Regions from separate parts of the Chitinophaga sancti genome, predicted to be linked through region 1. Evidence: riboswitches for the same ligand, from Rfam matches in the RefSeq annotation. Region 1 holds a riboswitch; each other region holds the start of a gene.
The links. Region 1 has a riboswitch for thiamine pyrophosphate ahead of SIO70_RS29175 (TonB-dependent receptor). Riboswitches for the same ligand answer to the same signal wherever they lie in the genome.
Positions count from the first base shown of each region.

Region 2: another riboswitch for thiamine pyrophosphate. It lies ahead of thiM (hydroxyethylthiazole kinase); the one in region 1 lies ahead of SIO70_RS29175 (TonB-dependent receptor).
Region 3: another riboswitch for thiamine pyrophosphate. It lies ahead of thiS (sulfur carrier protein ThiS); the one in region 1 lies ahead of SIO70_RS29175 (TonB-dependent receptor).

Region 1 covers NZ_CP139247.1:7,296,292-7,307,198, forward strand. The annotation lists gene der (ribosome biogenesis GTPase Der) at 1-852, opposite strand, end outside; gene era (GTPase Era) at 920-1,786, opposite strand; tRNA gene SIO70_RS29165 (tRNA-Met) at 1,848-1,919, opposite strand; gene SIO70_RS29170 (single-stranded DNA-binding protein) at 2,239-2,667, opposite strand; TPP riboswitch at 2,843-2,935, shown strand; gene SIO70_RS29175 (TonB-dependent receptor) at 3,028-5,406, shown strand; gene SIO70_RS29180 (hypothetical protein) at 5,507-6,505, shown strand; gene argH (argininosuccinate lyase) at 6,555-7,886, opposite strand; gene SIO70_RS29190 (M20 family metallo-hydrolase) at 7,893-8,963, opposite strand; gene argB (acetylglutamate kinase) at 8,969-9,757, opposite strand; gene SIO70_RS29200 (N-acetylornithine carbamoyltransferase) at 9,804-10,757, opposite strand; gene SIO70_RS29205 (aspartate aminotransferase family protein) at 10,796-10,907, opposite strand, start outside.
Region 2 covers NZ_CP139247.1:7,678,883-7,689,789, reverse strand. The annotation lists gene SIO70_RS30800 (outer membrane beta-barrel protein) at 1-1,122, opposite strand, end outside; gene SIO70_RS30795 (sensor histidine kinase) at 1,342-2,343, shown strand; gene SIO70_RS30790 (LytTR family DNA-binding domain-containing protein) at 2,309-3,004, shown strand; gene SIO70_RS30785 (hypothetical protein) at 3,007-3,843, opposite strand; gene SIO70_RS30780 (hypothetical protein) at 3,880-4,479, opposite strand; gene SIO70_RS30775 (GH92 family glycosyl hydrolase) at 4,602-6,731, opposite strand; TPP riboswitch at 6,788-6,882, shown strand; gene thiM (hydroxyethylthiazole kinase) at 6,926-7,732, shown strand; gene thiE (thiamine phosphate synthase) at 7,725-8,351, shown strand; gene thiD (bifunctional hydroxymethylpyrimidine kinase/phosphomethylpyrimidine kinase) at 8,348-9,181, shown strand; gene SIO70_RS30755 (TenA family protein) at 9,168-9,812, shown strand; gene SIO70_RS30750 (CPBP family intramembrane glutamic endopeptidase) at 9,851-10,714, shown strand; gene SIO70_RS30745 (patatin-like phospholipase family protein) at 10,725-10,907, shown strand, end outside.
Region 3 covers NZ_CP139247.1:1,092,087-1,102,993, forward strand. The annotation lists gene SIO70_RS04465 (TolC family protein) at 1-670, opposite strand, end outside; gene SIO70_RS04470 (TetR/AcrR family transcriptional regulator) at 714-1,325, opposite strand; gene SIO70_RS04475 (TetR/AcrR family transcriptional regulator) at 1,354-1,959, opposite strand; gene SIO70_RS04480 (hypothetical protein) at 2,260-2,763, shown strand; gene SIO70_RS04485 (pyridoxal phosphate-dependent aminotransferase) at 2,915-4,174, opposite strand; gene dnaN (DNA polymerase III subunit beta) at 4,565-5,683, shown strand; gene SIO70_RS04495 (sterol desaturase family protein) at 5,935-6,741, shown strand; gene SIO70_RS04500 (hypothetical protein) at 6,746-7,006, shown strand; gene SIO70_RS04505 (lipocalin family protein) at 7,033-7,548, opposite strand; TPP riboswitch at 7,585-7,692, shown strand; gene thiS (sulfur carrier protein ThiS) at 7,779-7,982, shown strand; gene thiC (phosphomethylpyrimidine synthase ThiC) at 8,065-9,666, shown strand; gene SIO70_RS04520 (thiamine phosphate synthase) at 9,725-10,342, shown strand; gene SIO70_RS04525 (thiamine phosphate synthase) at 10,312-10,907, shown strand, end outside.

The sequences.
Region 1 (10,907 bases):
GCTAAAGATGTTCAGATCCTGGGCAGTGATACCATTTACCGCATCCAGCAGTAACAGACATACATCCGCTTCGTCCATTGCTTTGATAGCACGGATCACTGAATAGAATTCCAGGTCTTCATGTACCTTCGACTTACGGCGTAAACCCGCTGTATCGATCAATACAAAATCTTTCTGGAACATTTTGTAATGCGTGTGAATCGTATCCCTGGTTGTACCCGGAATATCAGAAACGATATTACGTTCTTCACCAATCAATGCATTCAGCAGGGAAGACTTACCTACATTCGGCTGACCGATGATGGCAATCTTTGGTATTTCCTTCGCTTCTGCATCTTCATCTCTCACCTCTTCTTCAGGCATCAGTTCTACTACTGCATCGAGTAGCTCACCGCTACCACTACCGCTCATAGAAGACATAAAGAATACCTTTTCGAAGCCCAGACTGTAAAACTCAGTAGCTTCCAACATACGATTGTTGTTATCTACTTTGTTCACCACCAGGATAACAGGTTTGGAAGAGCGGCGCAATAGTTCCGCCATATTATCATCAAGATCTGTAATGCCTGTAGCAGCATCACACATGAAGAGGAGCACGTTTGCTTCTTCCATGGCAATCACTACCTGCTTGCGGATCTCACGTTCAAATACATCATCACTACCGTGTACAAAACCACCGGTATCAATTACATTAAAAGACCTGCCATTCCAGTCTGCCACTCCATACTGTCTATCTCTCGTTACGCCAGAGACGTCATCCACAATGGCTTTGCGCTGTTCCAGCAAACGGTTGAACAGGGTAGACTTACCCACATTAGGACGACCGACAATTGCTACTGTAAATCCAGCCATAATATTTTAAAAATTACTAAACTTAAAACCTATATGTTCTGTTAGAGAGCCGTCTCTATTCAGACACTTAATAACCGTATTCTTTCAGATAAAGATCATTATCTCTCCACTTACCTCTCACTTTCACAAACAACTCAAGGAACACTTTCTGGCCAATGAACTTTTCAATGTCTTCACGCGCCATGGTACCCAGTCTGCGAATACCCGTTCCTTTATCGCCCAGGATAATTCCTTTCTGTGTATCTCTCGTCACAATAATCTCCGCAGAGATTTTCGTCAGTGTTGTTTTTTCCTGGTACTGCGTCACCACTACTGCTGTGTGATAAGGGATCTCTTCTTCATACAGATGGAAGATCTTTTCCCTGATTATCTCAGCTACGAAGAAGCGGGTAGATTTATCTGTTAATGTATCTTCAGGATAGAAAGGATCACTTTCCGGTAGCATGCTGACGATCTGTTTCAGCAGTGCATCCACACCTTTTTTCTGCAAGGCAGAGATGGTGATAACGGTTGCTTTACCCCATTCTTCACATTGCTTTACGATCTCTTCCAGCTTTTCCTTTTCCATCACGTCCATCTTGTTGATCACAAGCAGACATTTTGCTTTCAGTTTCAGCGAATCGAAGAGTTCAAGGTTTTCAGCTACATTGTCTTTCACATCCATCATCAGCAAAGCGACGTCTGCATCTTCAAGAGCAGACTTCACTGCACCCATCATCTTTTCGTGTAACCGGTAACGCGGGTCTATAATACCCGGGGTATCGGAGAATACAATCTGGTATTCATCAGTAGTCACAATACCAGTTATGCGATGTCTGGTAGTTTGAACCTTCGGGGATACAATAGCGAGCTTTTCGCCAATGAGTGCGTTCATGAGGGTGCTTTTCCCTGCATTCGCTTTTCCGAAGATATTTACAAACCCTGCTTTATGCATGTAATTTTTTTCCTAAACTTCCTGAAATAAAAAAATCCCGACCTAGCCGGGACTTCGTTTGTAGCGAGGAGGGGATTCGAACCTCTGACCTTCGGGTTATGAGCCCGACGAGCTACCTCTGCTCTACCTCGCAATGAGAGTGCAAAGATAGACAAAGATTCATCCCTGCCAAATATTTTTTAAAAGAAATCCTGCTAACATTTAATCCCGGTCATAAACTCAAACAATAAAATATACTACTATCAAGGCTTTCAAGGCAGTACTTTTGAGCAAAAAATAATTGAATATTTGTTTTTCTTCATTTACATGAACCAAAAAACTCACTCCTGCCAACGGCAAAAGTGAGTTTTTAAGATTCAGGAAATTGACAATATCAATGAACTGCCGACATCACTCCAGGGATAAAGAACAGACCTATAGACGAAAACTATCCCTTTTAAAAAGGAAATTCATTAAAATGGCAAATCATTTCTTACACCTTCATCATCCTCTTCTTCATGCTCCTTTTCTAATTCATCCTCACTTCGCTCCTCCTCTACCCCTGCACTTCCGGTTCCCAATACTCCCCTCGCTCCCGGCAGCAACGCCAGCTCCGATACTCTCATGTTCACACCTGCCAGCACCTCGCCCTGCTTACCCGCATACCCTTTGAACACAGGCCGGCCTTCTACATACACCAGCGTACCCTTTTTTAAATACGGACCCAGATTATCCCGCTCCCAGACAGAACAATTAATCCATGTAGTACGCTCCTGCACTACTCCCATTAAGTTTTTAAACTGTTCATTTTGTGCTACACTGAATGACAGCACAGATTTCCCGTTGATGACTTTTTTCAAAGCATCATGCCCCAGATGGCCAATGACCGAAAGTCTGATCATGCAATTACAAATTGATGGTTAACATTAAAAAAATAAAACGTGTGAAAACTTTCCAGGGGGGATAATATATATGCAATTCTAATTTAACAATTTTCTTCCATTTAAAAAATTTTTCTCTATACCTTTGTTCCGGAATCCGGTATGTACCAGCGTACATTTTTTCAAACCACCAGCCGGCTTCACCTCGGGGTGCCTTACTATCAGGCTGAGATCAGACCCGTTGAACCTGATCAGGTAATGCTGATTAGGAAAGGTAAGTGAATCAATTCTTCCTTACCCACATATGGCAAGCTGCACGCACATGCGTAGCAGAAAACTTAATGCTACCCTCATACCGTAGCTTTTTAAACTGTTGAGTCCATGAGACAATTCTTACTGTTATGGCTGGTTTTCAGCGCAGTCTCGGTACATGCACAAACCGTGCTTACCGGTATAGTCACTGACAAAAAAACCGGCCGCCCCCTTGAAGGCGTGTCCGTCAGCATTATTTCTGCCGACAATACCGGCGCCCATTCCAATGCCAATGGGGTTTACCGCATTTTACTCCCTTCACAGGGCACCTTTACTATCAAAGCAACTTACCTGGGCTTTCAGCCCCTCACTACCTCTGTGCATACAAACGGTACCCGTACCAATGCCGATCTGCAAATGGAAGAAACCGGCCTCTTCGTACAACCTGTTGAAATTACCAGCCTGCGCGTAGGCCAGCATGCGCCATTTACTCAATCTACTATCACTGCCGAAGAGATTAAGAAGCAAAACCTGGGACAGGATCTGCCCATCCTGCTCAATCAAATGCCGGGTGTGGTGACCAACTCCGATGCTGGTACTGGCATTGGTTACACCAGTATGCGTGTAAGAGGTACGGACATCACCCGTATCAATGTTACGAACAACGGTATCCCTGTCAATGATGCGGAATCACAGGGCACCTATTTTGTAGATATTCCAGACCTCGCTTCCAGCGTGAGCAGTATTCAGCTGCAACGGGGTGTAGGTACTTCTACCAACGGTGCCGGAGCTTTCGGCGCCTCTCTCAATATCAGCACCAACGATTACAGAGAGAAAGCTTATGGCGAAATCTACAACAGCTTCGGCTCTTTCAATTCATGGAAGAACACTGTCAAAGCAGGTACCGGCCTCATTAACGGCCACTTTACCGTAGATGCGCGCCTGTCAAGAGTCACCTCCGATGGATACATTGACCGTGCCAGCTCCAATCTCAAAGCTTTTTATACTTCTGCCGCATATATATCTAAGAACACCGCCATCCGCCTCAACATTTCTTCAGGCACTGAAAAGACTTACCAGGCATGGAACGGCGTACCACAGGATTCCCTGGCTACCCACCGTACCTATAACTCTGCCGGACAAAAATCGGATGGCTCTTATTATAATAACGAAACGGACAATTACCAGATGGACAACTACCAGTTGTTCCTCAATCAGGCCCTCAGCGATAAACTGAACTTCACCGTTGCTGCTCACTATACCAAAGGCAAAGGGTATTACGAGCAGTACAAAGAAGCGCAGGCATACAGTGATTATGGCCTTGCCAATCCTGTTATCAATGATGCAGAAGTGACCAGCACAGACCTCATCCGTCAGCTATGGCTGGACAATGATTTCTATGGTAGCATCTTCTCTGTCAACTACCAGGATACTAAATTCAGCTGGAGTGTAGGTGGTGGATGGAACCGTTACGAAGGCAATCATAACGGACAAATTATCTGGGCACAATATGCCATCGACAAGGATTATAAATACTATAACCTGGATGCAATGAAGCGGGATGCAAACATCTACTGGAAAGGTGAATACAAAGTGACCAAAGCCCTCCGTGTATTTGCTGATCTGCAATACCGCGATGTGAAATATAACATTGATGGTTTTGAAGATAATCCTACACTCATCCAGCATAACAAATACAACTTCTTCAATCCCAAAGCAGGTATCACCTATTCACTCAATGAGCAACAGGATGTATATGCTTCCTTCGCTATTGGAAATAAAGAACCTAACCGCGATGACTTTGAAGCAGCGAAACTACAAACACCAAAGGCTGAAAGTCTGCGTGATGTAGAAGCAGGCTACACCCTGCGTACACACCACCTGGTATTGCAGGCGAACGTGTACTACATGAACTACAAAAATCAACTGGTACAAACCGGCAAACTGAATGAAGTAGGTGCTTATACCCGCACGAACATTCCTAAAAGCTACCGCACCGGTATTGAATTACAGGGTACACAGCGACTGGGCAGATATTTCAGCATTGGTTTGAATGCGGCACTCAGTCAGAATAAAGTGAAAAACTTTGTGAGCTATATCGATAACTACGATACTGGTGGTCAGGATACCCTCGTGTCCGGCAGCAGTAATATTGCCTTCTCTCCTGCCTTTGTAGGTGGTTATACATTGACTGCAAAGCCAGTAAAGAACCTTGAAATAGCCCTGATAGGTAAGTATGTAAGCCGTCAGTACCTGGATAATACTGGCGATAAAGAACGTAGCCTGGATGGCTATTATACCAATGATCTGCGCATTAATTATATCGTACCACAAAAGCTCTTTAAAGAACTGGGATTACAATTCATGCTGAATAATATCTGGAATGCTATGTATAGTCCTAATGGTTATACTTATATGTACAGGGAAGGCGGACAGTTATACTCTTCCAACGGATATTACCCAATGGCCGGAACGAATTTCTTTGCAGGGATCAATATCGGATTCTAATTTTAAAAAGGACATATTATGAAAGGGAGTGTACCAGTATAACGGTACACTCCCTTATTTTTTTTATATCTTCGTCGGGAGCCCTAAATGTTAATCTGGTATGTCAATTAAAGAACTGATCAAAACAAGATGGACTGTCGAGAGTGACAGGATCACGATTTACCCGTATGGATGGTACTTTGTCATAAGCGTTATTCTTGCCGTACTCTTTATTGGATTTACTATTGCTGTGTATGTAATGGAACCTTATAGTTTTGGTACAGCCATGTCTATTCTAATTCCATTTTTTCTCGTCATGATCGTGTTGTTTTTTGCGAGTGGGTATACCCATGTTGTCTTTGATAATAACAATTTCAAAATGACGAAGCGCTGGATGGGAGTTGTGCCCGTAGTCACCAAATCATTCGATCAGCTGCATGGTGTGAATGTAATGAAGCAATCCACCGGTGGTTTTAACTTCAGGATCTATCCAAGGAATGATAAGTTTGGAAAAGGAGTGGCGATTTCCTCTTATTATAACAAGGAATCGCATCCGAATTGTGTGACGTTTACACAGGAAGTGATTCCTCTTATCCACCGGTACCTGGATATGAATAGTCCACTGCCTGAACAGAAGGAAATCATTACAGCATACCAGTACTTTACGGAGAGCAATGGTATCTACACGTATAAACAACGTAGGTTGGCTATGGTCATCTTATTCATCGCCTGTATAGCACTGGGTATTCATGAATGTACACCGTTTGCATATAGTATGTATAAAAGCAATGCTTTGCGTATTGGTATGCTGGTAGGGCCTTTCCTGTTTGCAGCGGTATTTCTGAATGCGCTGTTCATGAAGATCGTCTTCGATACGAAGCAGCGGATAATAGAAAAAACCAGTCCGGCAAGATGGGGGAATCTGAAAATGCCATTCGAATATTTCCAGAACTTTCATATGATCAGGAAAACCACGAATGGCGCTTATTCCGGTACGGAGGTACATATGATATTCCATGAGCCGGGGGCGAAGAATACAAAAAATATGATGATCCGGCAGGTGCAGAATACCAAAAAGATTGATAGACTGGTAGAAGAGATAAAAAGTATTATGAGATAAAAAAGGAGCGGAATAATTCCGCTCCCTTTAATAAAATAGGTTAGTAAGTCTACTTAGTCAATGCTGCAATCGCTGCATCTACTTTGACAAAGTTAAACCCTTTCAACACATCTTCCATCATTTTATTTATTTCCGCAGTCCCCGGGTTCCCAATACTTCCCTCATGGGTATGTTGTACTGCTTTTTCAGGTGCAAAATTCCCCTTCTCTATATCCAACCCTACCTGCTTGTAAGCCTCTCTGAAAGGCACACCTTCCAGCACCAGCTTATTTACCACTTCCACACTAAACAGGTACTGATACTTTGCATCATCCAGGATATTCTCCTTGATGCGAATGTTAGACAACATCAACCCTGTCATCTGGATGCAATCTTTCAGCACCCCAAATGCAGGAAACAAATTCTCCTTCAGCAACTGCAGATCACGGTGATAACCAAGAGGTAAATTGGTAATCATCATCGCAATCTCATTTGGCAACGCCTGCAATTTATTACAATGAGAACGGATCAGTTCCCACACATCCGGGTTCTTTTTATGCGGCATGATACTACTACCAGTCGTCAGCTCATCAGGGAAGGAGATAAAACCAAAATTCTGGTTCATAAACAACGTCGCATCCATCGCCATCTTAGCCAGCGAAGCCGCAATACCTGCCAGTGCAAAAGATACGATCTTCTCCGTCTTACCACGCCCCATCTGTGCATACACCACATTGTAATTCAGGTCGTCGAAACCTAACAACTGGGTGGTGAGTGTACGGTTCAGCGGGAAAGAAGAACCATATCCCGCAGCAGAACCCAATGGGTTTTTGTTCACCACTTTGTAAGCGCCCTGCAGCATCGTCAGGTCATCTACCAGGCTTTCTGCATACGCACCAAACCAGAGACCAAATGAAGAAGGCATAGCAATCTGCAGGTGTGTATACCCCGGCATCAGGCGATCTTTATATTCTTCACTCTTTTGCTGCAACAGGTCGAACAGGCCTTTAACTTCCTTTACTAATACTTGCAACTCCGAACGCAGGAATAATTTCAGGTCTACTAAAACCTGGTCATTCCTGGATCGTCCGCTATGGATCTTTTTACCAACCTCACCCAAACGGCGGGTCAGCAGCAGCTCTACCTGGGAGTGAATATCTTCTACCCCATCTTCCAGTACAAAGTTGCCTTCCTGTATCTCTTTGTAGATCTGTTTTAATTCTTTTTGCAGCACAGCCAATTCGTCTGCTGTAAGCAGGCCAATCGTCTGTAGCATCGTCGTATGTGCCAGTGACCCAAGCACATCGAAAGGCGCGAGAAAAGCATCCATTTCACGATCTTTACCTACCGTGAATTTATCTACTTCAGCAAGGGCTGCTTTGTCTTTTTGCCAGATTTTCATTTCAAATTAGTTTTTAATAATCTCTTCCAACAATGATATATAACTGTCTATTCCCTGTCTCACTTCATCCACAAAAATGAACTCATCAGCGGTGTGTGATCTGGCAGAATCGCCAGGTCCCATCTTGATAGAAGTAGATGGAATCAATGCCTGATCAGAAGTGGTAGGTGAACCATAACAGGTCTTTCCTAACCGCACGCCTGCCTGTACAAACGGATGGTCCAGCGGAATACCGGAAGGACGCATACGGATAGAACGCGGCTTTATTTCACACTTCACATTTTCCTGGATGATCTCCAGGATTTCTTCCAGGGTATACTGTTCTGTTACTCGTACATCTACTACAAAAGATACATCTGCAGGCACCACATTGTGTGCTTTGTTCGATGTATTGATCACGGTAACACTCATCTTCACAGGACCCAGTGTTTCAGATACTTTTGGATACTGATAGGTGCGGAACCATTCAATATCTGACAGTGCCTTATAAAGGGCATTTTCGCCCTCATTTCTCGCCGCATGACCAGCTTTCCCATACACTGTACAATCCAGTACCATCAGGCCTTTTTCGGCGATGGCCAGTTGTGTTTGTGTAGGTTCACCAACGATCGCAAATTCAATGGCTGGCAACTGATCGAGAATGCTTTCGATACCATTGTGACCACTGATCTCTTCTTCGGCAGTAGCGGTGAGAATAATGTTATATTTTAAATCCTGCCTTTCGTAGAAATGCAGGAAGGTGGCGATCAGGCTGACCAGGCAACCACCTGCATCATTACTCCCCAATCCATACAGTTTGCCATCCTCAATATCAGGCGAGAATGGATTACGTGTATATTGCGGGTTTGGCTTTACAGTATCGTGATGGGAATTGAATACGATCACTGGTTTGGCAGGATCGAAGTATTTATTTTGCGCCCAGATGTTATTCAGATGCTGGTTGAAAGGAATGTTTCTCGCAGTCAGAAATTCGCCGATCAGTTTAGCAGTATCCTGCTCTTCCCTGCTCAGGGAAGGTGTTGCGATCAGTGATTTTAACAGTTCAACAGCGTCTGCATACAATTGTTGGTTCCACATAGGTGTTAGCGTATTAAGGTGCCGGCTACTGTGTCAGAGGTATTGCTCAGCACATCGTCTGCATGGCCGATCAGCACTTCATTTACCCCACTCTCAATCGCAGCAAATGCGTTGTTCAGCTTAGGAAGAATACCGTCTGTCAGCACGCCGTCTGCCAGTAGCTCGTTATAGATTTGACGGTCGATCAGGTTAATGACTGCATTGTCGTCCTGTGCGTCGTGTAGTACTCCTTTCTTTTCGAAACAGTAAATCAGTCTTACGTTATATACTTTCGACATCGCAATCGCCAGCGCACTGGCGATGGTATCTGCATTTGTGTTCAGTATCTGCCCTTTGCCATCGTGGGTCAGGGAGGCGAATACCGGTGTCAGGTCAGCTTCCAGCAATGCTTTCAGCGGTGCGGACTGTACCTGGTCGTTATTAATGTCTCCTACAAATCCGTAGTCGATCTCTTTTACAGGTCTTTTTACAGCAGGGATAATGTTGGCGTCTGCACCTGTCATGCCGATGGCGTTACAACCGTTTGCCTGTAATTTTGCCACCAGTTGTTTGTTCACCAAACCACCATATACCATGGTCACTACGTCAATAGTATCCGCGTCTGTAATACGGCGGCCATCTACATATTTTGATTCGATACCCAGTTTATCACCTATTCTTGTCGCTATCTTTCCACCACCGTGTATCAGTATTTTCTTACCCTGAATGTTAGAGAACTTTTGTAAAAAAGTATCCAGTAAAACAGGGTTGTCGATGACGTTACCGCCGACTTTAATGACAAAAAGATCGATCATATTTTACTTAAAAATTGGGAGGCATCCCTTGCGGGATGCCTTCATATTATTTATTCTTCAAAATCTCGCTTAACACAGCCTGCGCAGCCCATACACGGTTGCCGGCTTCTGGTATGACGATCGAATTCGGACCATCCAGTACCTCATCTGCAATCACTACATTTCGCCTTACCGGCAGACAGTGCATGATCTTCGCATTGTTCGTACCTATCAGTTTCGCGTTGTCTACCATCCAGCTGGGATCTGTGCAGGTGATCTTACCATAGTCGTTGTAAGATGACCAGTTCTTCACGTATACAAAGTCAGCCCCTTCCAGTGCCTTATCCTGGTTGTATTCGATCCGCGCATTACCACTGAATTTTGGGTCCAGTTCGTACCCTTCAGGATGTGTGATCACGAAATCAACTTCACCCCATGCATTCATCCATTGTGCAAATGAATTGGGTACTGCCTGTGGCAATGCTTTTACATGTGGTGCCCATGTCAGTACTACCTTTGGTTTACGTGGCTGCTGCCAGCGTTCTGCAATGGTAATAACGTCGGTGAGGCTCTGCAGCGGGTGCAGGGTCGCACTTTCCAGGCTCACCACAGGTACACCTGCGTATTTGATAAACTGGTTAATATACTTCTCCGTGTAATCCGCTTCCTTGTCTTTCAGACCGGGGAAAGTACGGATCGCCATGATGTCAAAATATTGCCCCATCACTGCTGCCGCTTCTTTCACGTGCTCTGATGTGCTGCCATTCATAATTGCACCATCATTCATTTCCAGTTGCCAGCCTTCCTTATCGATGTTGAATACAACAGCTTCCATCCCCAGGTTCTTTGCCGCCACCTGCGTACTCAATCGTGTTCGCAGACTTGGGTTTAAGAATATCATACCCAGGGTCTTGTTCTCACCCAGTTTCTTATCTTTAAAAGGCTGTTTTTTGTAGTCCAGAGCGATATCCACTAACCGTGGGACACTTGGCACATCATCTACTGAAATAAATTGTTTCATTTTTTCTGTATGGCGCTGTAATGATGATAGTATAAAAGTTAATTCAGTTCTTTGCTGAAAGCAGTCAGGAACTCGTTGGCATGTTCCATGGTCAGTGCCAGTGAAGGCAGCAACCTGATCACATTTGGCTTCGCCTCGCCGGTAAAGATC
Region 2 (10,907 bases), 380 kb from region 1:
AAAATGATTGGAATTACTATCCACCTGTACCCATTTCTCATTATAATACCTGGAATCATAATCGTTCTTTACAAAACTCGATTTTGCACCCGCTTCAATACCAATAGGATGTACATAATCAGCCTTCACCGCAAAGATCTGCATATCAGACCATAACCGGTAATGGAAGAAATCATCGTCATTATTCAGGTTTTGTTCATCGTGATTGTTATAAGAAATATAACTGGCATCGGCAGAAAGTTCGTGGCCTTTATTATTGAATCTATGCAGGAAGTTCAGGTTGCCACTAAAGTTTTTCCAGTTGGCATCACTATAAGTAAACCCTTTGCTGATACTATCATTGTTGGCATCACTGGTATATCCCCTGGTATAAATACTGGGTCTTTGCTGTGCATTTACTTCAAACCCGATTACATTTTTTGCATTTAAATTATAATCCATGCCCAGTCGGATCCCCTTGGTATTGGACCTTCCTTTTACATGCGTATGCAAATACACACTCAGGCTATCTGCAAAGTAATCCCTGTTTGTCTTATCATCATCATACGCTGCATCTCTGTTATAACTGAAACTGGCAAACCAGTTCATCTTTTTATAGTTATAGTTGATATTCAAAGAATTGTTGGATCTGGTATAAATGCCCTGACTCGCACTGAGCGAAATATTTCCTGTCAGCCCAAGAATGGTATTTTTCTTCAATCTTAAATTGATTACGGCACCCCCACCTGCATCATATTTAGCGGGTGGCGCATCCATCAGTTCTATCTTATCGAGGGTGCTACCGGGTAATCCTTTCAGGTAGTTCGCCAGATCCTGGCCAGACATATAAGTGGCTCTGCCATTGATCAATACCAATACTCCTTTTCCATTCAGTTGGATGGTACCATTATGATCTACAGTCACACCCGGTGTTTTATTCAGCACTTCAAGAGTATTGCTGCTGGCGGCACTGATCATCGCATCTACATTTACAACAGTTCTGTCAATACTCTGTTCCAGTAATGGCTTTTTACTGATCACTTCAATGCTTTTAAGCTGTACTTGCTTGGGTTTGGAGGTATCCTGTGCAGATGCCTGAATAACTGGAAATAGGCTGATAAAGATGGCGATTATGGGTCTCATTGCTGTGTTATTTTTAGCAAAGATTGGCCAGCAGCAGGGGGAAGCGAAATTTTAGTGATGTAACTGGTCATATCCGTGACGAAAACCTTATTTTCAAGGTTCGTCAGTCATTTTCACAGGTTCGTCATTATTGGCTGGCAAAATGGGGGTTGTGACTCATATTTGTACCACAGAAATACAATCGATATGAAAACGGTGGGAAACTTGAAATTACATCTTATGGTAGGAATATCAACCGGCATTGTGTTGTTTATTCTGATAAGACAATTTGTGCATACAATCACCGCCATGGACGATGAGGAGATTGCCTTTGCATTGACCGTAGGTTTTTTGGCGGCAGTATATACAGGACGGTTTTTATCTTTCTTATTCATTGATGAAAAAAGACAGGTATCTTATCGTCCCCTTATTCTTCTTTCCATTATATTTTTATTATCCAGTTGTTTTACTTGTCTCTTTATAGGAAAGGCCCTTCAGCGTCATGATTTCTTCCACGATTTTCTGTTCCCGATGTCGTTCCTGATCATGAGCCTGACCCTGGGCATGCTCATCAAACTATTCCGTACCCGGATCTTCACACACTTACATGAGGCCCAGATCCTGGCGGCCAACAGTCAGAGTGAGCTGCAAAATCTGCAATCCCAGTTAAGTCCGCATTTCCTGTTCAATACCCTCAATAATATGTACGGTCTTTCTATTACAGCACCAGGCAAAGTACCGGCCCTGCTGTTGCAATTGTCCGATCTGCTGCGATACTCTGTATACGATGCCAAGGAAATGTTTGTACCTTTAAAAGACGAGCTGACATACATCAACAACTACATGGAGTTTGAGAAGATCAGGATAGGGGAACGCCTGCACCTGAACACGGTAATAGAGCCTTTTGACGATACGAATGATATGATTGCACCGATGCTCATGATCGTATTTATAGAAAATGCTTTTAAGCATTCTAAAAATACCACCAACGACAAGATCTACATTGAAATCATGATCAGGCGCTGGAGTGACAGCATCCTCTTCTCCGTAAAAAACTCCAAAGGAGAAGTACCGGAACACAGTGGTGGCCTGGGACTGGAAAATGTAAGAAAGCGCTTATCTTTACTGTATCCCAATCAGTATGACCTGAACATAGATGATGGAGATAAATATTTCACGGTACAGTTGCAGCTAAAAATTAAGAATCATGAGAAAGATCAATTGTCTGATAGTAGACGATGAGCCAATAGCCAGGCAGATAATACAAACGTATTGTAGTCACTTTCCGATGTTGAACATCATCGCCTCCTGCGGCAATGCGCTGGAAGCAAAAGCTATTGCACAACAGGAAGACATAGAACTCATTTTTCTCGATATCAACATGCCGGTACTGAATGGACTGGCATTTTTAAAAACACTCAAGTACCAGCCACAGGTGATTTTCACCACTGCTTACAAAGAGTATGCTGTAGAAGCCTTTGACCTGGCGGCCACAGATTACCTGTTAAAACCCTTTTCATTGGAAAGGTTCATTATAGCAGTGGACAAGGCTTTGGAGAAACTAACAACACCTGAATTCACCGCCAGTAAAAAGGAAAACTTCATCTTCATCAAGGCAGATGGAAAGATCTATAAAATACAGTACGAAGATATTTACTATGCAGAGGCCAGTGGTAATTATACCAAAGTAGTCACTAAGCAACGTACCATTCTCCCTACTATCACCTTTTCCGGTTTTGAAGAGTTATTACCTGCTAATTTATTTATCAGGATACACCGTTCATTTATTATCAACAAAGCCAGCATTACGCATATAGAGGGCAACCGGGCATTTATAAATACCACAGAGATCCCTATAGGCAGTAATTACAAAGACAATTTTCTGAAACAACTGGGGTTGTAAGTTTAAATGCGCAGACCCAGTCCGGCGGAGAAGTAGAACATGTTATAACCTGTTTCAACCCCTGTGATCAGGTGCTGCGGTAGCACATAACTACCTGATAGGGAACAGTTGAATTGCTTGTAGACAAATACAACGGGCAATGAGAATTCATACGAGAGTACATTGAATTGTTCACTGCTTTTAGTAACGGCTTCCGGTTGGGTCGGAATGAGGTTAAAGAGCTTCTTTTGTTCGTAATAAGTATTGCTGAAATTCTGTGTGCCGAAGTAAGCGTATGCGGTTGGATTAATACCAATTGCAGCGTGTTTTTTGGGAAGACGGATCAGGAAGAGATGATCTAATCCTGCGGCTGCGCCTACGTCTGTTTTGTTGCTGAACTTCAGGTTTCCATTGATGTTGAAAGTGATCACCTTTGTTTCTAAGGCGACATTAAAACCAGTCTGTGATTTTACAACAGATTGAATGAGGCGGGTATCTTTTTCATACAGGTATTGATTGTAAAAGATATTGCCGGATACTTTTTTGTTTTGACCAAAGCGATAACCCCCTTCCAGAATAGTCGCAGTATAATCCAGCGTATTGACTGGGTTGTTAATGAAAATCATGCTTGCCTGCGCATACAATCCCATTTTCAGCTGGTAGCCGATGCTGGGGTTGAGCAGACTACTTTTTAGACTGTCAGTACGACCGTAATAGGAGATCCTTGACTGGAAATCCAGGTTAGCGGTAAATACATTCCTGCGTGTGTCAGTCTTAGTGGTTTGTGTTGAGTCCTGTGCACGCAGGAGTAAAGGCATGGCAATACCAGCCAGCAAAAGGAATTGTATGCGGGCAATCATGATATAATAAATGATGGTTACTAAAGGGGAGAGGAATTAATTATTGGCATTTACATGACCGGATACGTTGGCGCTTGCGCTGGCAGATGGTTTAGCAGCGGTAGCAGTAGACTTCACGTTGGCAGCAGTGGTAGTAGTTGCTGACTTTACATCGTTAGCCGTGTTAGTCGCCGCAGTTTTGGTAGCGGTAGCAGTAGACTTAGTTTCATTAACTGTGTTAGTTGCCGTTGTCTTGGTGGCTGTCGCTGCTTTATTTGCAGTACTCTTCACCTCACTGGTCGCCGCCTTTGTATCTACATTTGCATTGGCTGTTGTAGCAGAAGTAGTTGCTACATTTGTACCTGTTGCTGCCGTAGTCGTGTTTGAAGTAACACTTACGCCGGTAGTACCCTTAGTGCGTTGCACAGCAGCAGTCGTATTTGCAGCTGTATTACTGGTAGCCGTAGTAGTTTTGCTCACAGTCGATTGGGTTGCATTTGCTACTTTGCTGGTCGTTTTATTAACTACAGCTGCATTGGTCTTAGCAGCTACAGAACTACTGGTAGCAGATGTAATACCTAAATTTACCTGGGAGAAACCTGCATAGCTAAAGAACATAGCGCCTGCTGTCAGCAGGAATTTGAAACGTGCATTCATGTTGATATGGTTTTAGGTGATTCAAAAAAATACGTACCGGAAGAAAATCCATAATTATGCCAGACTCAAAAATGCCTGGCATAATAAGTTTACGTAATCACCTAACTCATTGGTTTTGTTTTTTAAAAAAAGAAAACCAATTCACCACCCTGCATTATTTGTTCGTATGTAATCGCATGTCCTTTCAGCTCTTTTCCATTATAAAGCAGACTCCTCCTGCCTCGTCTCTGAACCGCCTTCAACTGGAATTTTTTATTATCAGGCAATAAAATAGTGACTTTATCAAAAATAGGTACAGACAATTCATAGTTGTTACTCACCGGATCTACAGGGTAAAAACCCATTGAAGCAAACAGGTACCAGGCAGACATCTGCCCTGCATCATCATTCCCACTTAAACCACCCGGTCCATCAGCGTATTCTTCTGCCAGGATTTTATGTACGGTTTTACTTGTCTTTTCAGGTGCAGCAGTGAAGTTGTACATAAAAGGGATCTGGTGCCCCGGCTCATTCCCATGCCAGTATTCATCCTTTCCAAACAAACTATCCAGTGAAGCTTTCAGGTTTATTTTTTTAGCTAGTCCAGTTACATCCTGAGGTACGTAGAATGTGTACTGCCTGGGTGTACCTTCTGTAATATAAGGTTCTTTCTTATCAGCATTAAATGGACTATACCAGCTACCATCTGCATACTTACCTCTTGCCATGCCTACCTTCGGATCTATGACATTATTATAATTCTGCGCACGCTTAGCCAATATTTCATAATCTGCTGTCTTACCCAAAGCTTTCGCCACAGTAGACAATGCATAATCATCATACGCATATTCCAGTGTGCGGCTCACCTGTTCCTTTTTATGAAATGCAATGGGCACACTATCTTCCATTGGAATATATCCATACTTTATATAACTATCCAGTGCTCTTCTGCCTTTCCCGTTTAAGTAATCATCACCTTTGCTCATTTCAAAAGCATTCTTCCGCATCAGTTCATAAGCTGCATTCACATCATAATCCCTGATCCCTTTATTGAAAGCAGAAGCAATAAAAGCCGTAGCGTGATCCCCGATCATTGCAGCTGTATAACTATTCCAGCAGGGAAATATAGGCAACCATCCACCTTGCTGTCCTTTCAACACTAAAGAGTTGACAAAGTCATTCACCAACTTTGGCTGTAATATTTCAAATAAGGGCAATTGCGCCCTGTAAATATCCCACATAGAGTAATCATCATAATAATCCCCTTTGCTGACACGCTCATTCTGGTAATCTCCTGCAAATCGAGGATATTTGCCATCTACATCATTGAACAACCTGGGGTGCTGCATAGCATGGTATAACGCCGTATAGAAAATACGTTTGTCTTTTTCCCTGGTTGTTTCCACCTGTATCTGGCTCAGTGCTTTGTTCCAGACGGCTTCATTCTTTGCTTTCAAAGCAGCAAAATCCCAATCGGGTATTTCAGCTTCCAGGTTTTTACGGGCATTATCAATACTGGTAAAAGAGGTTCCAATACGTACTCTTACCTGTTCACCTTTTTGCAGGTAATAAGCCGCATAGCCAGATTTATCTAAGGGAGTCACCGTCTCTATCTGCATAACAAAATAGCCACAAAAACCTGCCGGTTCTCCCCACCCCTGATAAATACGATGCACAGGATTATAACCTGTTATTTCATGCCTGTAGGCATTAATCTTCACAATACCTTCCTGCCGGTCACTATTTGGTGTCAGCAACAGGTACAGGCTATCCGTCTTTTCCATAGTAAACTGGAACATGCTACATCTTAAAGTAGCCGTGATCTCCGTACTAACAGCCGGTAGGGTTAATTTATAGTATGCAGGGGTACTGATTTCCTTGTCATGAGAAAAAGGCGTTGCGTAGTTAGTCGTAAAGTGCCCGGTGATAGGCATAATGGTGAAACTACCATAATCCTGTGTACAGGAGCCACTCAGCCAGTGTGTACCTCTAAACCCGGTCAACAGGCTGTCTCTGTAAGTATATGGAGGAAAACATTTGTTTTCGGTCGTATTGGTTTGCGGTGTCCATTGCGTCATACCAAATGGCAGTCCAACTGCCGGAATGGTGTTGGCATAAGATTCAGTGCCACTGCCATGTTTCTGGGAAGAAGCCGTTGTACTGGCTGCCGTGCCCGAAAGTGGCTGAACATAACGTAGAAGGTCTGATGTCTGGGCAGAAACACTTCCGTGGAAAAGACAGGCGATAGCCGCCATTGATACAATTAACCGCATAGACACAAGTATAAAAAATAATTATGTCATTTTTCTCCCGTTGTTTGCTAAATTTGAGCAGGCTTTAGGGGTGTTCCTTCATTGGAACTGAGAATTACTCTTCGAACCTGATCCGGCTAGTACCGGCGTAGGGAAAAGCAGCTGCTTAGCGCATGCGCACTCCTGGCCATTATACTTAAAATCAATATGGCATTATGAAGGAGTTTATCAGGGAACAGATCCTGGCTGTTCGGCAACAATCCCCGCTGGTTCACAGTATCACAAATTATGTAGTCATGAATAATACTGCCAATGCATTGCTGGCAGTAGGTGCATCTCCCATTATGGCCCATGCTCATTCGGAAATGGTGGACATGGTCAGGATTGTAGGTGCACTCGTAATTAACATCGGTACCCTCGATGAATACTGGGTAAAGAGTATGGAACTCGCTATCGGTCAGGCAAATACCCTGGGTAAACCATGGATCCTTGACCCCGTTGGAGCAGGTGCGACCCCTTACAGAGATGAAGTATTAAAACAATTACTGGAACTAAAGCCGACCATTATCCGTGGCAATGCTTCTGAAATCATGGCGCTTGCCCGTAAGAATGCCGGCACTACCAAAGGCGTGGATAGCACCGAGGAGAGCACTGCCGCTGTAGAAGCAGCTCGTTTTCTGCAACAGGAGTTTGGCAGTGTCGTGTGTGTATCCGGTGCTGTGGATATCATTGTTGGCAAAGACACGACTATATTATTATCAAACGGACACCCGCTGATGGCAAAGGTGACAGGAATGGGTTGTACAGCTACCGCACTGATTGGCGCTTTTGCAGCTGTTAATCCCAAGGATCCCTTTTGTGCAACCGTTTCGGCCATGGCTCTGCTGGGTATAGCAGGTGAAAAAGCGGCAAAGATGTCTGCCGGCCCGGGTAGTATGCAGGTAAATATACTGGATCAATTATATCAACTGACAGATGATGTAGTGGCTTCACTGATTAAAATAGAGGAGTCCAATGTTTAATCGCAGATTATACCTGGTCATCAGCGAAGAAGCCTGCAAAGGCAGAGATCTGGTTACAGTGGCGACTGCAGCTATAAAAGGTGGAGTAGATTTAATTCAGTTACGCGAAAAAGAACTGGATAACCCTGCTTTTTTAGAACGTGCCCTTCGTCTCAAAGAAGCGCTCATTCCTCATAGGGTACCCTTGATCATCAACGACAATTTATGGGTGGCACAGCAATGTGGCGCTACAGGTATACATGTTGGTAACAGTGATCTGGCGCCATTGGCTATCAGGGCACAATGGCCTTCCTGCGGAATCTTAGGGTATTCCATAGAATATGAAAAACAGATCTATACAGCCGATGCAGAGGCTTCAGATTACCTCGCTCTAAGTCCCATTTTTGCAACACCAACCAAAACGGATACCGTTACAGAATGGAAACTGGAAGGGATCAGGCATATCCGTGCTCTCACAGATAAACTACTGGTAGCGATTGGCGCTATCCACGCAGGCAATGCGGCAGATGTGATCAAAGCAGGAGCAGATTGTCTGGCCATTGTATCTGCTATTTGTGGGGCACCGGACCCTGAAAAAGCAGCTGCTACCATTCGTCTTCAAATAGAAAAAGCTCTATGACAAAATATAAATATGTACCTGTGTTGACCATCGCAGGTTCCGACAGCGGGGGAGGGGCAGGCATACAGGCTGACCTGAAAACCTTTGCTGCATTGGGTTGCTTTGGAACATCCGCGATCACAGCGATCACGGTACAAAATACATTGGGCGTAACAGGGATCCATAGTATTCCCCCCGAAATTGTAACAGGCCAGATACGTGCCGTGATGGATGATATACAACCGGCTGCCATAAAAATAGGGATGATACATTCACCTGCGTTAGCATTAGCGCTTGCCGAAACGCTGGTATTATATCCCAATGTACCGGTAGTACTCGATCCTGTCATGGTGGCGACCAGTGGAGACCGGCTGATAGAATCAACCACCATTTCAATACTGAAAGAGAAATTATTCCCTTTGGTATCATTGGTTACACCCAACCTGGATGAAGCGGCTATCCTTGCAGACATGCCTTTGCAAGATCTTTCTGGTATGCAACAGGCAGCAGATCGTATTTTACAAACAGGTTGTAAGGCGGTGTTGGTAAAAGGGGGGCATCTGGCAGGTAAAGAATTGTTTGATGTCTATAAAGATCAGGGGAATAATGTACATATCATATCCAGTCAGCACATAGATACTGCAAATACGCATGGTACAGGGTGTACCCTATCTTCTGCTATCGCAGCTTATCTGGGTCGTGGAGAAAAGTTGGTGACAGCTATTGACAAGGCCAGTCAATATATACATAGCGCCATTGCTGCAGGGCAACATGTACAAACCGGGAAGGGCCATGGCCCTGTGAATCATTTTTTTGCACCTGAAAAACAAATTACACATGAGTTGGAGTGAAAGAGCCTGGCAGCGTACCGCCCGTATTTATGACGAGATTATTGAGATGCCATTTATAAAAGAACTGATAGATGGAACATTACCCATAGAAAAATTCAAATTTTACATTGCGCAGGATGCACTATACCTCGAACAGTTTGGACGTGCATTGTCATTGATAGCGGCAAGAGCATATACCGTAGAACAGGTATTGCAATACACCCGTTTTGCAGAAGGCGCTATTGTAGTAGAAAACGCTTTGCATGCTGCTTATTTCAAAGAATACGACATTACAGAAAAGACAGCTGTTTCTCCATCCTGCCATCATTATACCAGCTTTTTATTGAGTACCTGTGCATTGGCTTCGGTAGAAGTTGCTATGGCGGCAGTACTGCCTTGTTTCTGGATTTACAAAAGAGTAGGTGATTACATCTATGCACAACAAACCGCGGCGGATCACCCTTATCGTAACTGGATAGATACGTATGCGGGAGAAGCCTTTGGCGAACTGGTAAAGAAAGCGATCGCATTCTGCGATGCCGTGGCCACACCCGCTTTAGAAGAGGCTATGCATGGGGCATATGAGAAAGCATGCCAGCTGGAATTTATGTTTTGGGACAGTGCATACAGACTTGGAAAATGGAGCGTTTAAGTAGTTGGTAGTCCTATTTTTTTTGGTATATTGAGGGCATGACCCAACAACAAAATCCACGAAAAACAATCGTAATCTTCCTGCTGATCACCTTTGCTATCAGTTCTTTTTTTTATGCCTTCATCATTCATACAGGAAAAATTATGGGTGGTCGGGGTGTTTTCGTCACTGGTATGATGTGGAGCCCGGCATTGTCTGCATTTTTGACTTCCCTGATCATCAAAAGACCCATCAGTGCCATGCCCTGGAAATGGGGAGAGGCCCGTTACCAGTTATGGAGTTACCTGGTGCCACTATTATATAGCCTTGCAGGTTATTTAATTATATGGACGGTGGGTTGGGGAAAGTTTTATGATCCGGCGTTTGTAGGTGGCGTTGCTGAATCTTTTGGTTTGGAAAAGCTACCCAAAGGATTTGTGATAGCATTGTATATACTATTGACGGCAAGTATCAGTATGGTGCGCAGTGTGTCGAGCGCATTGGGAGAGGAGATCGGTTGGCGTGGATTCCTGGTCCCTGAAATGTACAAAGTAATGGGGTATACAAAGACCTGTCTGATCACAGGTTGTATCTGGGCCCTCTGGCACCTGCCTATATTGTTGTTTGCCGATTATAATAGTGGTACTCCTGCCTGGTATGGTTTCTCCTGTTTCTCCATGCTGGTGATCAGTGGTAGTTTTATCTTTACCTGGTTCAGCCTGAAGTCTGGTAGTTTGTGGACGGCAGTGTTGTTGCACGCCAGTCATAACCTTTTTATACAGGCTATTTTTACACCCCTCACCCTTACTTCCGATAAAACTAAGTACTACTATGATGAATTTGGGATAGTAATTCCTATCTTGAGTGTGCTGGTAGCCATTTATCTCTGGAACCGGAGAGGAGAGTTACCGGCGCCAAAATAAGAACAGCTACATGAATGCATCTAAGCGTCCCTTTGTATTATCAGGAGGGGGAGCCAGGGGATATGCTCACCTGGGAGTACTGAAAGCCTTTGCCGAACAGCAGATTACACCATCTGCCATTGCCGCTACGAGTGCCGGATCTATTGCCGCTGCTTTTATTTGTGATGGGTATACAACGGATGAAGTGAGAGAA
Region 3 (10,907 bases), 2.1 Mb from region 1:
TCTGCATTTTCAGCTGATTGGCCTGGATCAGGAATTGGTTTTGCGCATTGATGCGCTGTGTTTTATAGTTAGTAAGGTTTACACGCATTCTGTCCAGGTCTATTTTGCGGGCGAGGCCATTTTCAACCTGTGTGGCAGTAGTGTTTACCAGTTGTTGTAGTTTGTCAATATTTGCATCCAGTACAGTAGTTTTTTCACGGCTTACCAGTGCTGCATAGTAAAGGCTGGTTACGTTGTAGATCACAGTCTCTTCACTCTGCGCGGTTTGCATACGGTAGTATTCTTCACCTGCTTTTGCGGCTTTGAGACCGGTAAATACAGACTGGTTATATACTTCCTGTGTTAAAGAGCCTGATGCTACAAGGTTGTGCGTCACACCTGCGGTAAGCAGTACGGTTTTGCCTGGTTCACCGACAAATTCACCGGGAATAGGTAATACCTGTTTCTTGATATTGTTAGTATAACTTCCGTTGGCATTGACTTGCGGCAGTGCCTGACCTCTTACTTCACTGGTCTTGAACCTCCCCATATCTTCTTCAAGCCTGGTGCGGGCCAGGGCCTGATTGTTGGCGAGGGCATATTTCAGGCAGTCCTGTAAAGTCAATGCGGATTGCGCATAGGAAGCCCTGATCCCCGCCAGGAGGACAAGTGTAAACATGATCTTTTTCATCCGTATGTTTCTTTGAATTACTTTTTAGTTGGCGGATTCGGTTTTAATGAGTGATGCCGGTTGTAGATTCTTCGTGTATAGGTAAATATTGTGCTGCCAGTTTTCTTCCTTCAAGAGTAGCTACACCCAGAATAAAATGTTTCGTTAGTTGTTCCATTACTTCATGCATGTCGAACTGCATGACAGGGTATTGTTCAGGATCGAATACGGTTTCAAGCTGTAGCTGCCTCATACGGCTGATGATGTTCATATTCAGATCACTTCTGTACACCCCTTCTTCAATGCCACGCTGTAAATTCTCATTGATACCATGCAGTACACAATCCTTCTTAAATTCTTCGATTCGCTTCCAGATAGCCGGATGGTATTTCTGTATTTCGTACAGCATGACGGGGTTGATTGTTTTGCCCATCATCTCCATGTATTCCAGCTCTTTGATCAGCTCTTCAATGGCATTGGCGGAGTTTTGGCGAAAGTCCTGGAAATGCTCGATATGACTGTCAAGTACGAATTTCATGCCTTCCAGCACCAGGTCTTCCTTGTCTTCAAAATGCTCGTATACCGTCTTTTTAGAAACGCCGGTTTCTTTTGAAATGTCAAACATCGTTACGCTCTTGATGCCATACAAACGGAACATCCTCAGCGCTGTCTCCATTATCCTTTCTTTTACGCCCATGGTAACCTCATTGCTTTATGCCTTTAACAAAAATCTCGGTGAGTAACCGCTGTTTATCTATTACCTTTTCTACTTCTTCTGGTTCTATTTCCAATTTTGGATTGAAGCAATCCAATGCCGAAAAGCGCAATCCTTCTATAGCCTGACTATATAAGGTGGCCGTTTCGCTGATGTTTTTGATCTTAAAGTCGCCTGCTGCCACACCTTTTTCCATTACCCGGGTCATCATGGCCAGTTCTCTTTCCTTCATGATGGTCATAGCACGGATGGTCTCTGCACTATTATCATTCAGGATCTTGAACATTTCCAGGCGGCAGTACCTGAGTACAAACTGTCGTTTTATTTCGAGGAGGTTCGTAAGTATGCTGGCCGCAGGCAGATCTTTATCTGCTTCTGCTTCCTGCTCTGCCATAAAGAACTCCCCGATCCTTTCGAGCACGGCAAAGTGCAGACTCTTTTTGTCGGAAAAATAATAATATAAGGAAGCCTTTGAACAATGCAGATCGTCCGCAATCTCATTCATGGTAGTCTTGGAAGCAGTGTAATTAGAGAATCTCTTTAACGCTGCATCCACGATCTTATCCCGCATTTCGTCCTTGGTTTCTGCGATCATTAACTTTTTGACTTTTTTAGTTTCGAAGTCAAAAGTAGAAAAGTTTAATCAAATAGAGAAGAAAAGACGTCATTTAACAATTGATTAACTTTTCGAACTAAAAAGTCAAAAAGTTAGAATGGGGTCAACATAAATGTATTTCAATAAGTTATAAGTATTATAATATGCAATTTATCGTATGGGAGTGTTTATCAGTAGAATTTCAGGTTTAGCCGACACATTTCGACTATACATCTCAAAAAATGAAATTTATGCGCTATAGGCATTCCTTTTGCCTTTACATCAGCAAATACAATCTATATGAAAAAGTTTATTTTCCTTTTTGTAGCAGTGATCGGATTCACTGTAGCGAGTAAAGCCCAGGTAAATGTTTCTGTCAATATTGGCGCACAGCCAGCATGGGGTCCTACCGGGTATGACCACGTAGATTATTATTATCTGCCAGATATTGATTGCTATTATGACGTACCAAACAAGGTATATGTATATCCAAATGGTAATAGCTGGGTAAGAGCGAAACAATTGCCTGCCAAGTACCGTAACGTTGACCTGTACAACGCGCACAAGGTGGTGATCAATGGTGATAAAAGACCTTACCAGAATGCTGCCAAATACCGTCAGGAATATGGTGGATACAAGGGTAAACATGATCAGAGTCCTATTCGTGACAGCAAGGAAGAAAAATATTTCGAAAGCAAGGGTCATCCTCAGCACTCACAGTGGCAGAAGGATCATAAGAACAACGGTAAGAAAGGTAACAATCGTAACAACAGAGACGATCGTCAGGGTCCTGACCGTCACTAATCATTCGAAGGAAGGCCTTTTATCCCCCCTCAAAAAAATAGCTTCCGCCAGTGGTGGAAGCTATTTTTTTATAAAAAGAAAAGCCGTCCCACTGGGTGCAGGACGGCCTTCTGGATTGTAATGCTTGCCATTCAAAATATCTTCTGACAGCTTAGCTCAGTTTTTCGAGCGCCGCTTTCAGGGTAGCCAGCATAGCTGGGATTTCTTCTTTTACGCAGGTACCTACGCTCAGGCGATACCATGGAGATTGCTTGCTTGCACCGAATGCATAGAAAGGAACCAACCCCAGTTTCGCTTCGTTCAGCAGGTAAGAAGTTACCGCTGCCTGGTCTTCCAGTACGGTACCATCAGCAGTTTTCTTGCCTTTCAGATCGATTTTCAGGGTCAGGTAAATAGCAGCCTGAGGAGCAATTGCTTCTACAGAGTGACCTGCTTTTTTCAGTGCATCGAAACCTTCATAGATCTTTTCGAGTCTTTCTTCAACTTCAGCTTTGAAGCTTTTCAGGTAAGTATTTACCTCTCCTTTACGACGCAGGTAGCGGGCAGCAGCATGTTGTTCTGCCATAGGGCTCCATGCACCTACGTGAGACAGGATGGCTTTCATCTTGCCTATTACATGTGCAGGGCCCAGCGCCCAACCGACTCTAACACCGGTAGCGGCAAAAGCCTTACTCATACCATCGATGAAGATAGTGTAATCTCTCAGTTCAGGACGCAGACCAACAGGGGTGTGGTGGTGAGTCTGACCGAAAGTGAGCACCCAGTACATCTGATCGAACAGTATATACAATGGTTTCTCGTCAGCGCCGCGGCTCTTGTTTTCAGCAATTACCAGGTCGCAGATCTCTTCCAGCTGTTGCTTGCCAAAAGCGGTACCGGTTGGGTTCTGCGGAGAGCAGAGCGCCAGCAGGGTAGCACCTTTCAGCAACGGTTTCAGTTCAGCTGCAGTCGGCATGAAGTCGTTTTCTGGTTTAGTTTCCAGTACTACGTGTTCAGCCTCCAGGAAGTGGGTATAATGGTTGTTGTTCCAGGATGGAGTAGCATAAACTACCTTCTCACCCCGGTCCAGGATTGTTCTGAAAGTGGCATAAATGATAGGACGACCTCCACATGAAATCACGATCTCTTTGGTAGGATCGTAGGTCAGCTGCTCATGTTCGGCAATGAACTCGCTTACTGCCTTTCTCAGTTCCAGGATACCATCTGCCGGTGGGTAGTTGGTTAATCCTTCCTTGTAGGCAGTAATAATCTCTTGCTCAAACTCAGCCGGAATGGGGAATACTTTGGGGTCAAAATCCCCAATCGTAAAATTGTAGATTTTCTCACCCTTGGCCTGCTTCTCCTTTATCTCACCGGCCAGCTTAATAATTTCAGACCCGATCAACGTTTCGGCTAAATGAGACAGTTTCATAACCCAAAAGATTTTTTAGTGTTTAATAGATTTTTTGCGCCCGCAAAGCTAACGGATATGCAACTCATTTAAAACAAATGGTTGATTTTTTTACAACATTCCAAATTTGAACGGTTATTTTTAATTTAATTCAATAAATCTGCCATTTTATGGCATTTTATCTAACATAACATTTTGTTATAATGTAGCCTGGTTTATAGGAGAGTACACATTGACATAGGTCTTTTCCACATACCCATGCAGGTTTCATGTGGAAAAAAGCTATAGAATGCCTGATTCTAACGCTGTTCGTAGATTGACAATTCTTTCTATCTTTGTTTGCTCAGGTTGTATAACCTCACCGCCTTTACAGCGGGAATTCCTTAGTAAGTATAATAACAACATATCAACATGAAGTTTATCGTTTCTTCCTCTACTTTGTTAAAACAATTACAGCAGATCAGCGGGGTTATCAACTCCAACACGGTATTGCCTATATTGGAAGATTTCCTATTCATCATTGACAGGAACGAACTAACAGTAGTGGCTACAGACCTGGAGACTGTTATGAAAGTGAAGCTGGAGGTAGAAGCCAAGGAAGCCGGCCGCATCTGTATTCCGGCCAAAATCCTGATGGACTCCCTGAAAAATCTGCCTGATCAGCCACTTACTTTCAACATCGACCTGAATTCCTACGCGGTTGAAATCACATCGGACAACGGTAAGTACAAGGTGATGGGTGAAAACCCGGAAAATTTCCCGAAAGAACCGGCAGCAGATGATACCACTTCCTTTACATTGACCTCTACCGCACTGGTAACAGCCATCAACAAGACCCTGTTTGCCGTAAGTAACGATGACCTGCGCCCGGCTATGACAGGCGTGTTCTTCGAACTGACACCAACCAGCCTGACTTTTGTAGCAACCGATGCGCACCGCCTGGTGAAATATGTAAGAACTGGTGTGGAATGCCCTAAAGCAGAGACTTTCATCGTGCCTAAGAAGCCTTTGAACCTGCTGAAATCAGCCCTGCCTGACAATGATAGCGAAATCAAGATTGCTTATAGCCAGAATCACTTCTTTGTAACACACGATGGTGCTCAGATGATCTGTCGTCTGATCGATGCCCGTTTCCCTGATTACAAGGTGGTAATTCCAAAGGATAATCCTTATCGCCTTACCCTGGTAAAGAGCGATTTCCAGAACGCCCTGAAACGTGTAAGTGTTTTTGCAAACAAGAGCACCAACCAGGTTGCCCTGAGCATTACTGGTAGCGAACTGCAACTCTCTGCACAGGATGTGGATTTCTCTTTCGAAGGTAATGAGCGTATGAACTGCTCCTACACCGGCGATGATATGCAGATTGCATTCAATGCGAAATTCCTCATTGAAATGCTGAATGCTGCAGAAGGTGATGAAATTACAATCGAGCTGTCTACACCCACCAAAGCAGGTATCCTGAAACCTTCTGAAAAAGAAGAGAATGAGGATCTGCTGATGCTGGTAATGCCGCTGATGCTGAATAACTAATTCTTCATTACATTTCTTCGTCTTTTTGGGTGCGGCATGCACGCCGCACCCAAAAAGACACCCACAAAAAAGTCACTCCCGCCTTCGGCAGGAGTGACTTTTTTGCTTGATGAATATTTTCTTTTAATACATAACCCAATCACCCACATAAGTCTGCCTAATTTATTGGCCCACAGCCACTTTCAGCCTTTTTATTCCCCAAATTTTCCGTAATTTAATACATCCATTGTCCCATAAATAAATTCCCGTGTATGGAATCGTTCTTCAATAACATTCCTTCTTACTACCGCACCGCAATACTCGTTGGTGGCCTGGTCCTTCTTTGGGTTTTTGAAGGCGCCTTTCCCAGACTTTATTTCAAATCAAACCGCTACCGCCACGCCGGCACAAACCTCTTCTTCACCCTTACCACCGCCGTCGTAAACTTTGCCCTCGCCTTCCTCATCGTAAAAGCATGTACATTTACCACCAACAACCATTTTGGCCTTCTTTACCTTGTACCGTTACCTAACTGGCTCCATGCCATTCTCGCCATCCTTATGATGGACCTGATCGGAGCCTACCTCGTTCACCTGATCCAGCACAAAATAGCCTGGATGTGGCACTTCCATAAGATCCACCACATCGACACCGCTGTAGATGCCACCACCGCCCTCCGGCACCACCCCATAGAAAGCATCTTCCGCGTCATCGCTCTCTTTGTCGCTGTCATCACCATGGGTATCCCCATCTGGATGGTATTCCTGTACCAAACCATCTCTGCATTCATGTCCCAGTTCAACCATGCTAATATCCACCTCCCTAAATGGCTGGATAATGCCCTGAGCTGGATCATCGTATCGCCAGACATGCATAAGGTACACCACAGCCATTTACAACCGGAAACGGACACTAATTACGCTAATATTTTTTCAATTTGGGACCGCCTCTTTGGCACGTTTAAGAAGGTAAATGATACCACTTCTCTGAAGTATGGACTGGATGAATACCAGGACGAAAGGTATCAGCAGATAGGGGCACTACTAAAAGCACCATTCGACAAACCTTTAAATCAATAAATATATGCAACAGCACACCACTTCGTCCACGTCCACTAAAGTTGCCTGCTACATTTCCCTGTTCGCAGGCGTATCTTCCGCTGTGTATGCATTCGTGGCAAGAAACCCAGAAACAGGTCTTGTCTTTGCTATTGCAGCCATCATCATGGGTGGACTCTCAGATATAAAAGCCCGTAAGAATATTGATGATATGCAGGTCGCTACCGCCGGTATATTCATGGCCGTTGTTGCCCTCGCAGTTACCTTATGGCAAATGTATAGCTGATTCACTCCGGAGGGAGAGGAGTGAACTTACTTACGTGACTTCACTTTTTTCCCTCCTGTTTCTTTCCTGTATTTTTCCAGGTATCCCTCTGCGGCCTTCACAGGAAACAAGACCAGTGAAGTATCCGTAAGGTCTCTGATTATTACAGTATCTATGGTTCTTGTACTATCCGATGATTTCACCCCTTCTGCATGATTCCACAGTAATAATGTATCATGTTGTAACGCCCATTTTTCATACACCAGCGAGTACATATTGATCGCAATCGCTTTCCTGTTTTTCTTCAATTCCATACCCTGCCACTCATTGTCCTTCCCCGTTACAGGCTGCAACCACTTCCCAATCAGTTTTGCCGTGTCGATTACTATGGTATCTGCTACTACGGTAACAGTTGAGTCTTCTACAATAGAAGGCACTGTATCCATTGCAGGCGCATATACCGGGGTATCCATAACAGCCTCCTCTTTCCCAGGCTTACGCGAGTGATGACAGGCAAATGAAAAGATGGTGATAAAACTCACCAGCAGCATGCTATTTTTCATACGCTCAAAGATATGGACTTTTTCCCCTACCTTTATGCTTCACTTTAGGGGTGTTTTCCAGGCCACCATACCCGGAAAGCTGAGATGAGACCCTCAGTACCTGACGCAGCTCATACTGCCGTAGGGAAAAGTACTTGATACAGCTTCTTTTGCTGTAGATATAAGTAACCTGAATCCTCACATCTTCTACCATCCTTAAAGTTTATTGTTTCACCTTAATTCATGCATTCATGGAAGTGACTGTAAACAATAAACTTTATGCGGTGCAGCAGGGAACAACCATCGCTGCCCTCTTACAGTTTATTCAACTACCATCCGACAAAGGACTGGCCGTGGCTATCAACAGGGAGGTAATACCTAAACCCGCATGGCCGCAACACATCTTGCAAACCGCAGATAGTATTACTATCATCCGCGCTACACAGGGAGGTTAATTTTTTCATTTAATTTTTTGTGCACTGCAGGGCATCCCCTCGCAGCAGGACTTCTTATTTCTTCACCCATCTTATTTGTTGTATGAAAATCGAAAACATTTCACGCAATCCACTACCCGCATCCAGGAAAATCTACATTAACGGCGTTGCTATGAGAGAGATAACGCTAACACCTACCCGACTGTATGGTAGTAAAGGAGAAACCACACCTAACGAACCACTCATTGTATACGATACCAGTGGCCCTTACACCGATCCGGCTATTGAGATTGATGTACGCAAAGGGCTGCCAAAACTGCGCGCAGCATGGGCACCGCAAAAAAACGCCACACAGCTGCACTATGCACGCAAAGGGATCATCACACCCGAAATGGAATACATCGCTATCCGCGAAAACCAGGGTGCCGCCCAACAACACATCACACCTGAATTTATCAGACAGGAAGTAGCCGCAGGCAGAGCTATCATCCCTGCCAATATCAATCATACCGAGTGCGAACCAATGATTATTGGCCGTAATTTTTTGGTAAAGATCAATGCCAATATCGGTAACTCCGCCGTCACTTCCAGCATCGAAGAAGAAGTGGAAAAAGCAGTGTGGGCCTGCCGCTGGGGCGCCGATACCATTATGGATCTCAGCACCGGCAAAAACATTCATGAAACACGTGAATGGATCCTGCGCAACTCACCTGTACCTATCGGCACTGTACCCATTTACCAGGCATTGGAAAAAGTAAATGGTAAAGCTGAAGACCTTACCTGGGAGATATATCGTGATACCATCATCGAACAGGCAGAACAGGGTGTAGACTATTTCACCATCCATGCCGGTGTACTGCTACGCTACATTCCACTCACCGCCAATCGTATGACGGGCATCGTTTCGCGCGGGGGGTCTATCATGGCCAAATGGTGTCTGGCACACCACCAGGAAAACTTCCTCTACACCCACTTTGAAGAGATCTGTGAAATCATGAAAATCTATGACGTCTCTTTCTCATTAGGCGATGGCTTACGTCCCGGTAGTATTGCAGATGCCAACGATGCCGCGCAGTTCGCTGAACTGGAAACCCTGGGCGAACTCACTAAAATCGCCTGGAAACACGATGTTCAGGTCATGATCGAAGGCCCCGGCCATGTACCCATGCACCTGATCAAAGAGAACATGGATAAGCAACTGGAACATTGCCACGAAGCACCTTTCTATACACTAGGCCCATTGACGACTGATATCGCTCCCGGCTATGATCATATCACTTCTGCCATCGGCGCTGCCATGATCGGTTGGTTTGGTACGGCTATGCTCTGTTACGTCACACCTAAGGAACACCTGGGCCTACCCAACAAAGAAGATGTACGACAAGGTGTAATTACCTACAAAATAGCTGCACATGCTGCCGACCTGGCCAAAGGTCATCCGGGTGCTCAACACAGGGACAATGCACTCAGCAAAGCCCGCTTCGAATTCCGCTGGGAAGATCAGTTTAATCTTGCACTTGATCCTGACACGGCCCGTTCTTATCATGACGAAACCCTGCCTGCAGAAGGGGCCAAGGTAGCTCACTTCTGTTCTATGTGCGGACCACACTTCTGCTCTATGAAAATAACACAGGAAATAAGGGAAGCAGGCATGGCAGAAAAGTCAACGGAATTTCGCGAACAAGGCAGCACTATATATTCATAATCTGACTGTTATACAATTGCGGTACAGTTTTGGAACCATTTAATCAAACTCCAATACTTTGATACAGATCATCACACATACTGGCAAGATCAATCACGAACCTACACTCTGGTTACAATTGTTGCAGGCAGGCGCCGATAGTATACTGGTACGTAAACCAGGCTGGCAGGAGGCGGATTACGAGATGTTGTTGCTCGAAGCAAATCCATCCTGTTACCCTCACCTCATCATAGCCGATCATCCTGCTTTATGTGAGCGCTATGGCCTGTTAGGGATACATTTTGGGGAGGCCATCAGGGGATCTGTCTCCCAGGAAGAACTGCTTCGCTTCCAGCAGTTAGGTTGCATGCTCAGCACAAGTATTCATAGTGTGATGACCTTACAGGTAGTGAGTAATATCTGGAATCAGGTGCTCATAAGCCCGGTGTTTGATAGTATTTCCAAAACCGGATATAAAGCCGCGTTTGACACCAACTTCCGGTTGGACAAAGATGGCTATGCAGGCAATGTACTTGCGTTGGGAGGCATTAATCAGCATACTGCTGACAAAGCCCGCCATATGCTATTTGATGGCATTGCCCTGCATGGCGCCATCTGGCAACATCCGGAACGTGCAGTACGGAACTTTATCAGTATCCGTGATGCATGGTCAGGCAATTCATTCAGCTCATCATGATTTCTATTCAGTACATTTCACAGCAGACTGACACCTACTCACATCTTGACAATATACGCATGGCTTGCGAAGCAGGCTGTAAATGGATACAATTGCGCATGAAGCATGCGGATGTTCCTACCATTACAGCAACAGCCGCACTGGCGAAAGAAGTATGTGATGCACATAATGCTACACTTATTATTAATGATCATCCTGACATTGCAGCATTAGTGGGTGCACACGGCACACACGTGGGTAAAGAGGATATGACGGTCGCCGCCGCACGTCGGATAGTTGGCCCACATAAAATTGTGGGTGGCACAGCCAATACCCTTCAAGACATCATGCGGCATGTAGCAGATGGCGCCGATTATGTAGGCGTGGGACCTTATCGTTTTACGAAAACGAAGCAAAACCTGAGTCCGGTTTTAGGACTGGAAGGTATTCGCAATATCCTGTCTCAATTGTCGGTTCGCATACCAGTTATCGCCATTGGCGGTATTGAGCGGGAAGATGTTCCTGACCTGTTCAGTACAGGTATTCAGGGCATTGCCGTGAGTGGCCTTATTACACACGCGCCCGA